3 regions of the Micromonospora robiginosa genome follow, and region 3 is predicted to be linked to each of the others. Evidence: riboswitches for the same ligand, from Rfam matches in the RefSeq annotation. Region 3 holds a riboswitch; each other region holds the start of a gene.

Region 1 (3,263 bases), 2.5 Mb from region 3:
GGTCAGGAGGGCGTCGACCTCACCGGCGGTGGTGCCCAGGCCGATGCTGGCGCGCAGCGCGGTCGGGGGCAGGTCGGTGCGGCCGGACCGGGCGGCGGCCTCGGTGAGCAGGCGGCGGGTCAGCGGGTGGGCGCAGAACAGGCCGTCCCGGACGCCGATCCGACGCCGGGCCAGGTGCGCGGCCACCTCGGCGGAGTCCCGCCCGGCCACCACGAAGCTGACGATGCCCACCCGGGGCGCGTCCGGGCCGAACGCGCGCAGCTCCACCACGTCCGGCAGCGCGGCCAGGCCGGTGCGCAGCCGGGCCAGCAACGCCTGCTCCTCGGCGTGCAGCGCGGCCCGGTCCGCCGCGTCGAGCGCCGCGCCGACCGCCGCGAGCGCCACCGCGCCGAGCAGGTTCGGGGTGCCGCCCTCGTGCCGGGCCGGTCCGGTCGTCCACCGGACGTCGTGGGTGGCCGCGCCGACGTGCGCGGTGGCGCCGCCGCCGGGCAGGTACGGCGGGGCCGCGTCCAGCCAGTCGGCGCGCCCGACCAGTACGCCCGCGCCGAACGGCGCGTACAGCTTGTGGCCGGAGAGCGCCACGTAGTCCAGGTCCGACGCGGTCACGTCGACCGGGGCGTGCGGGGCGAGCTGGGCGGCGTCCACCAGGATCCGCGCGCCGTACCGGTGGGCCACCCGGGCCAGCTCGGCCGCCGGCCAGCACTCGCCGGTCACATTGCTCGCCCCGGTGACGGCGACCAGCACCGGCAGGCCGGGCCGGGCGTCGCGGGCCAGCTCGCCCAGCGCCGCGTCGAGGGACCGGACCGCCCCGGCCGGGCTGTCCGGCACCGGCAGCCGCACCGAGCCGCGCGGCCAGGGCAGCAGGTTGGCGTGGTGCTCCCCGCCGAACGTGACCACCGTGGTGCCGGCCGGCAACGCCCGGGCCAGCAGGTTCACCGCGTCGGTGGTGTTCCGGGTGAAGATCACGTGGTCGGTGGGACGGGCGCCGAGGAAGTCCCCGACCGCCTGCCGGGCCCGCTCGTAGGCGAGCGTGCAGCGCCGCGACAGCGCGCCCGCGCCGCGGTGCACGCTCGCGTACCAGGGCAGCAGTTCGGCCACCGCGTCCGCCGCGGCCCGCGCGCACGGCGCGCTGGCGGCGTGGTCCAGGTTGATCTCACCCGGTACGCCGAGCACGCCGAGCGGGTCCGGCCGGGCCGGCACGGGCAGCGTGGGCAGGGCGGGTACGAGGGTGACGGTCATGGCGAAGCCTCCCGGGGCACCGGGACCCCGGGTGTGGGTGACGGGGTCCGCGCTTGCCCAGCACGCGTGGCGGCGCTGGGCCCGGTCATCACCCGGGGCACCCCACCGCGAACTGACGAGGGTTGCCGGCCAGCAAGCCGGGGCTTGACGCTGGCGCTCGTGACCTGTCCGGAGCATAGCCGTCGTGATGCGGCCGGAACAGTGGGGCGCGGGTGACTACGCTGACCGCATGGCCGTCACCCCGCCCGGCGGAGCACTGCCGCCGCCGTCCGCGCCCGCCGTCCCGCCGCCCGGGGCGCCGTCGCCGCGGATGCCGCTGCGCCGGCTCGGCTGGCGGCGCTTCCTGGCGCTGGCCGGGGTGGTGCTGCTGATCGCGGCCGGCGCCCTGTTCATGGTGTTCACGCTGGGCGAGAGCCTGGGCGCCGAGGCGCTGCTGGTCGGCGTGATCGCGGCGATCCTGCCGGTGCCGGTGCTGGTGTCCTGCTTCCTCTGGCTCGACCGCTACGAGCCCGAGCCGCTGAAATACCTGATCTTCTGCTTCGCCTGGGGCGCCTTCGTCTCCACGGCCATCTCGCTGCTGGTCAACGAGACGGGCGCGCGGCTTTTCAAGGACTGGGGGCTGCCCGCCGCGCTGACCGCGGTGCTGGTCGCGCCGTTCATCGAGGAACTGACCAAGGCGGCCGGCCCGATCCTGCTGCTGATCTTCCGGCGCCGGGAGTTCTCCGGGGTCACCGACGGCCTGGTCTACTGCGGGCTCTCCGCGGTCGGCTTCGCCATGGTGGAGAACATCCTCTACCTGGGCGGCTACGGCTACCGCACCGGCGTCGAGGAGTACGGCCCGGCGACCGGCGCGCAGCAGGTGATCGCGATCTTCATCGTGCGGATCCTGCTGTTCGGCTTCGCCCACCCGCTGTTCACCTCGATGACCGGCGTCGGGCTGGGCGTCGCCGCGCGTACCGCCGACCGGCGGGTGCGGATCCTCGCCCCGCTCGCCGGCCTGCTGCTGGCCATGATGCTGCACGGCACCTGGAACCTGATCCCGTCGCTGGCGCAGATCACCGGGCAGCCGGTGATCGCGCTCTACGGCTACATCGGCGTGATGGTGCCGATCTTCTTCGGCATGGTGGGGCTGGCCGTCGGCCTGCGCGCCTGGGAGGGCCGGCTCACCGAGCGCACGCTGCCCGACTACGTCCGGGCGGGCTGGCTCACCCCACCCGAGGTGGCGGCGCTGGGCAGCCTGGGCCGGCGGCACGCGGCCCGCGCCTGGGCCCGCCGGGTGGCCGGCGACGGCGGGGTGAAGGCGATGCGCGGCTACCAGTTCGCCGCCACCCGGCTGGCGCTGCTGCGCGACGGCATGCGCCGGGGGCTGGACCGCAAGCCCGCCGAGCGGGACCGGACGGCACGGGAGGAACGGGAGCTGCTGGACTCGATCGCCGCGTACCGGTCGTTCTTCGTCGGTCGGGACCCGCAGGCGCCGGTCGGGGTCTGGGACGGTCAGCGCTACCACCTGCGGTTCCCGGACGGGTCCCGGCGCACGGTCGAGGCGCCGGACGAGCCGGTGGTGCCGATCCCGGTGGTGCTGGCCCCGCCGCCCCCGCCGGTCGGTCACGCCCCGCACCCGTGGCACCCGCACGGCTGAGCGGTCAGGACATCAGGCCGGTGAGGAAGTCGCCGAGCCCCTGGGCGATGGCCATCAGCGCTGCGCCGATGCCCCGGAAAAGCTGCGCCGCGCCGTCCGGCCGGAACGCCATGAAGTAGATCAGGAACGCGAGGAACCCCCAGGCGAGAATCCTCTTGATCACGATCGGCATGGTCCCTCCCCAGGGCGCGCTGAGGTGCCTGGGCTTCCCGCCCGGCAGCGCCGCAAACGGCGCCGGCGCGGGGGCGGCCGTCAGAGGTAGAGCCCGGTCGAGCCGGTCTCGCTGCTCTCCACCCGCTCCGCCGCCACCGCGTGCACGTCGCGCTCGCGCAGCAGCACGTACGCCCGGCCGTGCAGCTCGACCTCGGAGCGGTCGTCCGGGTCG
Region 2 (3,263 bases), 2.5 Mb from region 3:
CGCCACGCTGTTCTGGTCGCTCGCCTTCTGGCGCTTCACCCGCAAGGACATCACCAGCTGAGCATGAAAGGCGGGGCCCCCGCTTAACGCCTCCGGTAGAGGAGGGGGCCCCGCTTAACACCTCGCGCCCATATCATGGGAGCGTTCCCATGTACTCGTCCCGCCAGCAAGGAATTGATTAACTTCAATCTCTGTAGCGACCATCCTGGACGTCGTCCGATATCCGTCCAGGAGGTTTCCCATGGTCCCGGCGCAGCTGAACGGTCCCGTGCAGTCCCTGTTCCGCATCGTCATCGGCGCGCTCTTCGTGTGCCACGGCGCGGCGTCGATCTTCGGTGTCTTCGGTGGGAACCCGGCCACCGGTGGGGCCGTACCGGCCGGCACCTGGCCCGGCTGGTGGGCCGCGCTGATCCAGCTCGTCTGCGGCGCCCTGGTGCTCGTCGGGCTGTTCACCCGGCCGGCCGCGCTGCTCGCCTCCGGCTCGATGGCGTACGCGTACTTCGTGGTGCACCAGCCGCACGGCCTGCTGCCGATCGGCAACGGCGGTGAGCTGGCCGCGATCTTCTGCTGGTCGTTCCTGCTGGTCGCGGTGCTCGGCCCCGGCCCGTGGGCGCTCGACGCCCTGCTGGCCCGCCGCCGTCCCGCCGCCCCCGTCGAGACCCCGTCGGCCCCCGCGCGTCCGTCCCCGCCTGAACCGGCGAGATCGTGGTACGGGATCGCCCCCGAGGGGCGGTCCCGTACCACGATTTTCAGCGGCACGACGGCTGCGGCGGGCGGTGGGGTCAGAGCGGGTTGACCGGGGTGGTGGCCGTCGAGGGTGGGGCGTCCGGCACGGCTGGTTGCGTGGTGGGAGAGGCGGGGAGGCGCTTCCAGACGCTCAGGCCGAGGCGGCCGGTGTTGCCGAGGTCGATCGGTCCGTCCAGGGTGACCGGTTGCGACGGGCGTCCGGCCTGCGGCGCGACGTCGAGCTGCCGGCCCTCGGTGGCCGCCACGGTCGAGTCGGTGACCGTGTTGCGCCAGAGCAGCGTGGCGCCGGCCCGTTCGCCGGGGAGCAGCACGATCCGGGTGGGCGGGGCGTCGAAGCCGGAGGTGATCCCGGCGGCGCCCGGGACGGTGTGGACCGTGATCGGGTCCCCGTCCGCGTCCCGCAGGCGCACCGCCGGATAGCCGCGCAGCTCGTACGGCTGGTTGCCGCAGTTGACCAGGTCCAGGCCCATGGCCCGCAGCCCCATCGCGGCGCTGACCCCGGTCTCGGCGATCCGGACGCCGTCCGGGGGGCAGGTCGTCGGGCCGGGCGGTGTGGATTCGTGCTGGCCCGGCCGCGGGACGGGGCCGGACGGCGGGTCGACCGGTGCCGGTGCCCGGGTGCAGGCCGCCAGGAGCGTCAGTGCCGCGAGGAGGCCGGTCCCGGCTGCCGCGTTGCGCATCCGGTGATCATGCCACCGTCCCGGGTGCGGCGAGGACCGCGTCGAGCAACCCGGGACAGGTGCGGTCCAGTTCGTCGCGGCGCAGCCGGACGTAGCGGCTGGTGCCGACGACCCGGGTGCGGGTGGGGCCGGCCTCGCGCAGCACCTTGAAGTGGTGCCAGCGCGGTGGCCGACCTCACCGGCCTCCGGCACGCGCCGGCCGCCGTCGTCGACCGCCCGGCGGTGGTGGAACCGGTCGCCGTGGTCGGCCGTTGAGCCGGCCCACTGCGTGGGATCCCGGGGTGGCGACGACGTGAGCGGCGCATAGACTCGACGGCACAACTGCATACCTCATCCAGAGGGGCTGAGGGATACGGCCCGACGACGCCCCGGCAACCACCCGCACGCTCGACGCCGAGCGCCCTGCGGGCAGGTGCCAATTCCGTCCCCGCCGCACCCGGCGATGCGGGGAAAGATGAGAGGAACTCCTCGACATGACGTCGACGCTTCCCGCCGTCTCCGGCATCGACACCACCCGCAGCCCGGCCCGCGCCCTGGTCTGTCGCGCCTGTTCGGCGCGTTATCCGCTGGCCGCCCAGCACGCCTGCTACGAGTGTTTCGGCCCGCTGGAGGTCGACTACGACATCGCCGCGCTGGCCACCGTCACCCGGGAGCAGATCGAGGCCGGCCCGAACAGCATCTGGCGTTACGCCGCCCTGCTCCCGGCCGGTCAGGATCCGGCCACCCGGGTCACCCTCGACCCGGGGCTGACCCCGCTGGTCGCCGCCGGAAATCTCGCCGCCGAGCTGGGCCTCACCGGCCCGCTCTGGGTCAAGGACGACAGCGCCAACCCCACCCACTCGTTCAAGGACCGGGTGGTGTCGGTGGCGCTGACCGCCGCCCGGGCGCTCGGTTTCACCCGCTACGCCTGCGCGTCCACCGGCAACCTGGCCAACTCGGTCGCCGCGCACGCCGCGCGCGCCGGCGTGCCGTCGGTGGTCTTCATCCCCAGCGACCTGGAGCAGGGCAAGGTCGTCACCACCGCGGTCTACGGCGGCGACCTGGTCGCCATCGACGGCTCGTACGACGACGTGAACCGGCTCTGCGGGGAGCTGGTGGAGACCGACGAGTTCGAGGACACCGCCTTCGTCAACGTCAACGTCCGGCCGTTCTACGCCGAGGGCTCCAAGACGCTCGGCTACGAGGTGGCCGAGCAGTTGGGCTGGCGGATCCCGGCCCAGGTGGTGATCCCGATGGCCAGCGGCGAACTGCTCACCAAGATCGACAAGGCGTTCACCGAGCTGGTCGAGATCGGGCTGGTGGAGGCGCCGGCCGGCGGCTGGAAGGTGTTCGGCGCCCAGTCCGCCGGGTGCAACCCGATCGCCACCGCGCTGCACGACGAGCGCGACACCATCGTCCCGGTCAAGCCCACCGGCATCGCCAAGTCGCTGAACATCGGCGACCCGGCCGCCGGCGTCTACGCGCTGGAGGCGGTCCGCCGTACCGGCGGCTGGATGGAGTACGCCGACGACGACGAGATCCGCGCCGGCATCCGGCTGCTGGCCCGGACCACGGGCGTGTTCGCGGAAACGGCGGGCGGCGTGACGGTGGCGGTCCTGCGGAAGCTGGTGGAGTCCGGCCGCCTCGACCCTACGGCGGAGACGGTGGTCTTCAACACCGGCGAGGGCCTGAAGACCCTCGACGCGGTGGCCGCCACCGCCGGCCCCACCCACCGCATCAAGCCCAACCTCCGAGCCGCCCGAGACGCCGGCCTCCTCTCCTAACCCCCTCCCGCCCCTCTCCCTCACCCGCCCCACCTGCGTCGATCTTGCACTTTCTGCCCCGGCGAAGGGGTGA
Region 3 (3,263 bases):
CGACGTCCAGGTCGGCGCCGCGCAGCACCCGGTGCGCGCCGAAGGCCAGGTGCACGTCGCGTACGGCGAGGCTGACCGAGCCGGCGGTGGTCGTGGTCATCGCGGGTTCCCTCCGGTCGGGGTGACGCCGGCCGGCGCCGGTTCGGGTTCGGGCTCGGGCGGCGCGCTCGGGCGGCCCTGCCGCAACCGCCGGTCCAGCCAGTTGACCGCGTGCGTCAGCGGCACGGTCAGCACCAGGTAGAACAGGCCGGCCAGCAGCAGCGCGGACTGGTTGCCGGTGTTCGCCGCGTAGTCCTGGCCGATCCGGAACAGCTCCCGCTGGCTGGCCAGCAGGCCGAGGAAGTAGACCAGGCTGGAGTCCTTGATCAACGCGATGAGCTGGTTGACCCAGGCGGGCAGCACCCGGCGCACGCCCTGCGGGATGACCACCAGGCGCATCGCCTCGCCCCAGGAGAAGCCGAGCGCCCGGGCGCCCTCCAACTGGGCGGCTTCCACGCTGAGGATGCCGGCGCGGAAGATCTCGCCCAGGTAGGCGGCGGCGATCAGCGACAGCGCCAGCACACCCAGCGGGTAGGGGTTCGGCCCCCACACCCGCATGCCCAGCGGCGCCAGGCCGACGCCGATGAGCAGGATGGTCGCCGCGGCCGGCAGGCCGCGGAACACGTCGGTGTAGACCCGGGCCGGCCAACGCAACCATCGGGTACGCGAGATGCCGGCGACCGCCAGCAGCATGCCCAGCACCGAGCCGAGCAGGGCGGCGGAGGTGGCCAGGATCAGCGTGTTGGGCAACCCGACGGTCAGCATCTCGGGCAGCGCCTCGCGCATCGAGTCACCGTCGAAGAAGGTCTCCCAGAGGGTGCGCAGGGGATCCATCGTTCCTCCGTCCGCTCTGCTCGGTCCCGGCTGCCGGCTCAGGAGCCGGCCGACGGCGAGGGGACCGGAACCGTGCCGCTGCCCGGGGTGAAGTCGGCCGGGATCGGCCGGCCCGGGTAGTACCGCGCCTGCAGGCGGCTCCAGGTGCCGTCCGCGATCACCTGGTCGAGGCCCTTGTCCAGCGCCTCGCGCAGCCTGTCGTTGCCCCTCGCCACCGCGTACGCGGTCGGGGCCGGGCTGAGCTGCTTCGCCGCCACCGTGATCCGGCCCTTGCTGTCGGCGGCGGACTTGTCGCCGATCTCGGCCGGGGCGATCCAGGCGTCGGCGGTGCCGGCCTTGAGCTGGTTGACCGCGCCGTTGTAGTCGGGCACCCGCACCGGGTCCAGGTTCTGCCTCGTGGCGAAGTCGTCCTGCACGGTGCCCTGGACGACCACCACCCGCTTGCCGGCGAGCTGGTCGAAGCCGGTGATCGAGGAGCCGGTCGGCACGTCCAGGCCGAAGTAGCCGAAGTCGTAGCCGTTGCCGAAGTCCACCGTCTTCTTCCGTGCCTCGGTGACCGTGATCGACGAGCTGCCGACGTCGAACGTGCGGTTGTCGACCTGGGAGAGCAGGGCGGAGAAGTCGGTGCCGACGAACTCGACCTTGAGGCCGACCTTGCCGGCGACGGCGGTGAGCAGGTCGTTGTCGAAGCCGGTGAACTTCCCGTTCTTCAGGTAGACGTTCGGCGGGGCGTCGGTGAGCGTGCCGGCCCGGATCACGCCGGGCCGCAGCAGGCCGTACGGGTTGTCGGCCGCGTCGTCGGCCCCACCGCCGCAGGCGGTCAGCGCGGTGGCGGCGAGCACGGCCGCGGCGCCGAGCGCGGCGACGCGGGTCAGGGCGGTACGGATACGCACGATGTCTCTCCAGAGTGGACGGACACGCGGGACGCGTGCCGGTGCCGGCGGCGCCGGGGCACGGCGGAGCCGGGAGGGTGGATCGGGAAAGGGGGCGGAACGCTCGCTCAGCGCGCGACGCGACAGCGGTCGCTGCACACCCGCATCAGGTCGACGTGGCGACGCCTGACCAGCGCGGGGCGGGACGGTGCGGGGGGTGGCGCGAACATGGTTCTCCCTGGTCGTCGGTGCTGACCTGGGTGCCAGGCCACGCTTGCGCCGACGGCTGCCGGCGCCTGGTCCTCACCCGGAGCACCCCACCGTGGTGGAGGGTTGCCGGCCAGCGAGCCGGGGCTTGACGCTGGCGCTCATGACCTGCCGAGAAGGCTAGCAGCACCGGGACGCCGGCCGTCCAGCCGTTATGACCACGGTCACGACCGGCCCTTACCTCGATCGGATCGGGGCTTGCTATGCAACAAAGTGCATAGCAAGATGACCGGCATGTCGCTGGAGCACGCCATCCTCGTCTCGCTGCTGGAGCAGCCCGCCTCCGGCTACGAGCTGGCCCGGCGCTTCGACCGCTCGATCGGCCGCTTCTGGACCGCCACCCACCAGCAGATCTACCGCGTGCTGCGGCAGATGGCCGAGGACGACCGGATCACCGGCGTCGAGGTCGGCCAGGAGAACCTGCCGGACAAGAAGATCTGGTCGGTCACCCCGGCCGGCCGGGCCGCGCTCGTCGACTGGCTGCACGCGCCGGTGCGCCCGGAGGCGGTCCGGCACGAACTCGCCGTCAAGATCCGCGGCGCCGCGTTCGACGACGCGGCCGGCCGCGCCACCCTGGTCGCCGAGGTCGAGCGCTACCGCGCCGACCACCAGAGCGTCCTCGCCGGCTACCTGGCCGGCGAGCGCCGCGACTTCGGCGACCCCGCCGCACCCGACGCCCGCGCGGCGCTCCAGCACGTCGTGCTGCGCGGCGGCATCGCGTACGAACGGATGGTGCTGGCCTGGCTGGACGACGTCCTGACCACCCTCCGCCACCTCGACCCCGACCCGGAAAGGCCCTCCGCGTGAGCGACCCGCTGCTGTTCCACCCGCACCGCTATGACCCCGCCGACCTCGACGAGACCTCGCGGCGGCTGCTGCGCGCCACGATCGACTGGTTCGAGACCCGCGGCAAGCGCGCCCTGGTCGACAGCTACCACGCGCGCGAGTGGTACGCCGACTTCCTCGACTTCGCCGCCCGCGAAGGTCTCTTCGCCACCTTCCTCACCCCGGCCGCCGACGGCGCGGACGACAAGGACAAGCGCTGGGACACCGCCCGCAACGCGGCGCTCAGCGAGATCCTCGGCTTCTACGGCCTCGGCTACTGGTACACCTGGCAGGTCACCGTGCTCGGCCTCGGCCCGGTCTGGCAGAGCGGCAACCCCGCCGCCCGCGCCCGCGCCGCCGAACTGCTCGACCAGGGGCACGTGATGGCGTTCGGCCTCTCCGAACGCGCGCACGGCGCCGACATCT

Evidence for each region. Region 3 has a riboswitch for S-adenosylmethionine ahead of H1D33_RS07315 (ABC transporter substrate-binding protein). Riboswitches for the same ligand answer to the same signal wherever they lie in the genome.
Region 1: it holds a riboswitch for S-adenosylmethionine, as region 3 does, so the genes downstream of both, H1D33_RS26450 (aminotransferase class V-fold PLP-dependent enzyme) here and H1D33_RS07315 (ABC transporter substrate-binding protein) in region 3, are expected to answer to the same signal.
Region 2: it holds a riboswitch for S-adenosylmethionine, as region 3 does, so the genes downstream of both, thrC (threonine synthase) here and H1D33_RS07315 (ABC transporter substrate-binding protein) in region 3, are expected to answer to the same signal.

What each region holds. Positions count from the first base shown of each region.
Region 1 covers NZ_CP059322.2:5,929,234-5,932,496, forward strand. The annotation lists gene H1D33_RS26450 (aminotransferase class V-fold PLP-dependent enzyme) at 1-1,239, opposite strand, end outside; SAM riboswitch class IV at 1,284-1,404, opposite strand; gene H1D33_RS26455 (PrsW family intramembrane metalloprotease) at 1,427-2,878, shown strand; gene H1D33_RS26460 (hypothetical protein) at 2,883-3,050, opposite strand; gene H1D33_RS26465 (GroES family chaperonin) at 3,131-3,263, opposite strand, start outside.
Region 2 covers NZ_CP059322.2:5,908,577-5,911,839, forward strand. The annotation lists gene H1D33_RS26350 (ABC transporter permease) at 1-61, shown strand, start outside; gene H1D33_RS26355 (DoxX family protein) at 242-796, shown strand; gene H1D33_RS26360 (DUF4232 domain-containing protein) at 783-1,427, opposite strand; gene H1D33_RS26365 (hypothetical protein) at 1,435-1,572, opposite strand; SAM riboswitch class I at 1,755-1,888, shown strand; gene thrC (threonine synthase) at 1,901-3,190, shown strand.
Region 3 covers NZ_CP059322.2:1,683,615-1,686,877, forward strand. The annotation lists gene H1D33_RS07305 (amino acid ABC transporter ATP-binding protein) at 1-100, opposite strand, end outside; gene H1D33_RS07310 (amino acid ABC transporter permease) at 97-873, opposite strand; gene H1D33_RS07315 (ABC transporter substrate-binding protein) at 912-1,766, opposite strand; SAM riboswitch class IV at 2,011-2,121, opposite strand; gene H1D33_RS07320 (PadR family transcriptional regulator) at 2,247-2,819, shown strand; gene H1D33_RS07325 (acyl-CoA dehydrogenase family protein) at 2,816-3,263, shown strand, end outside.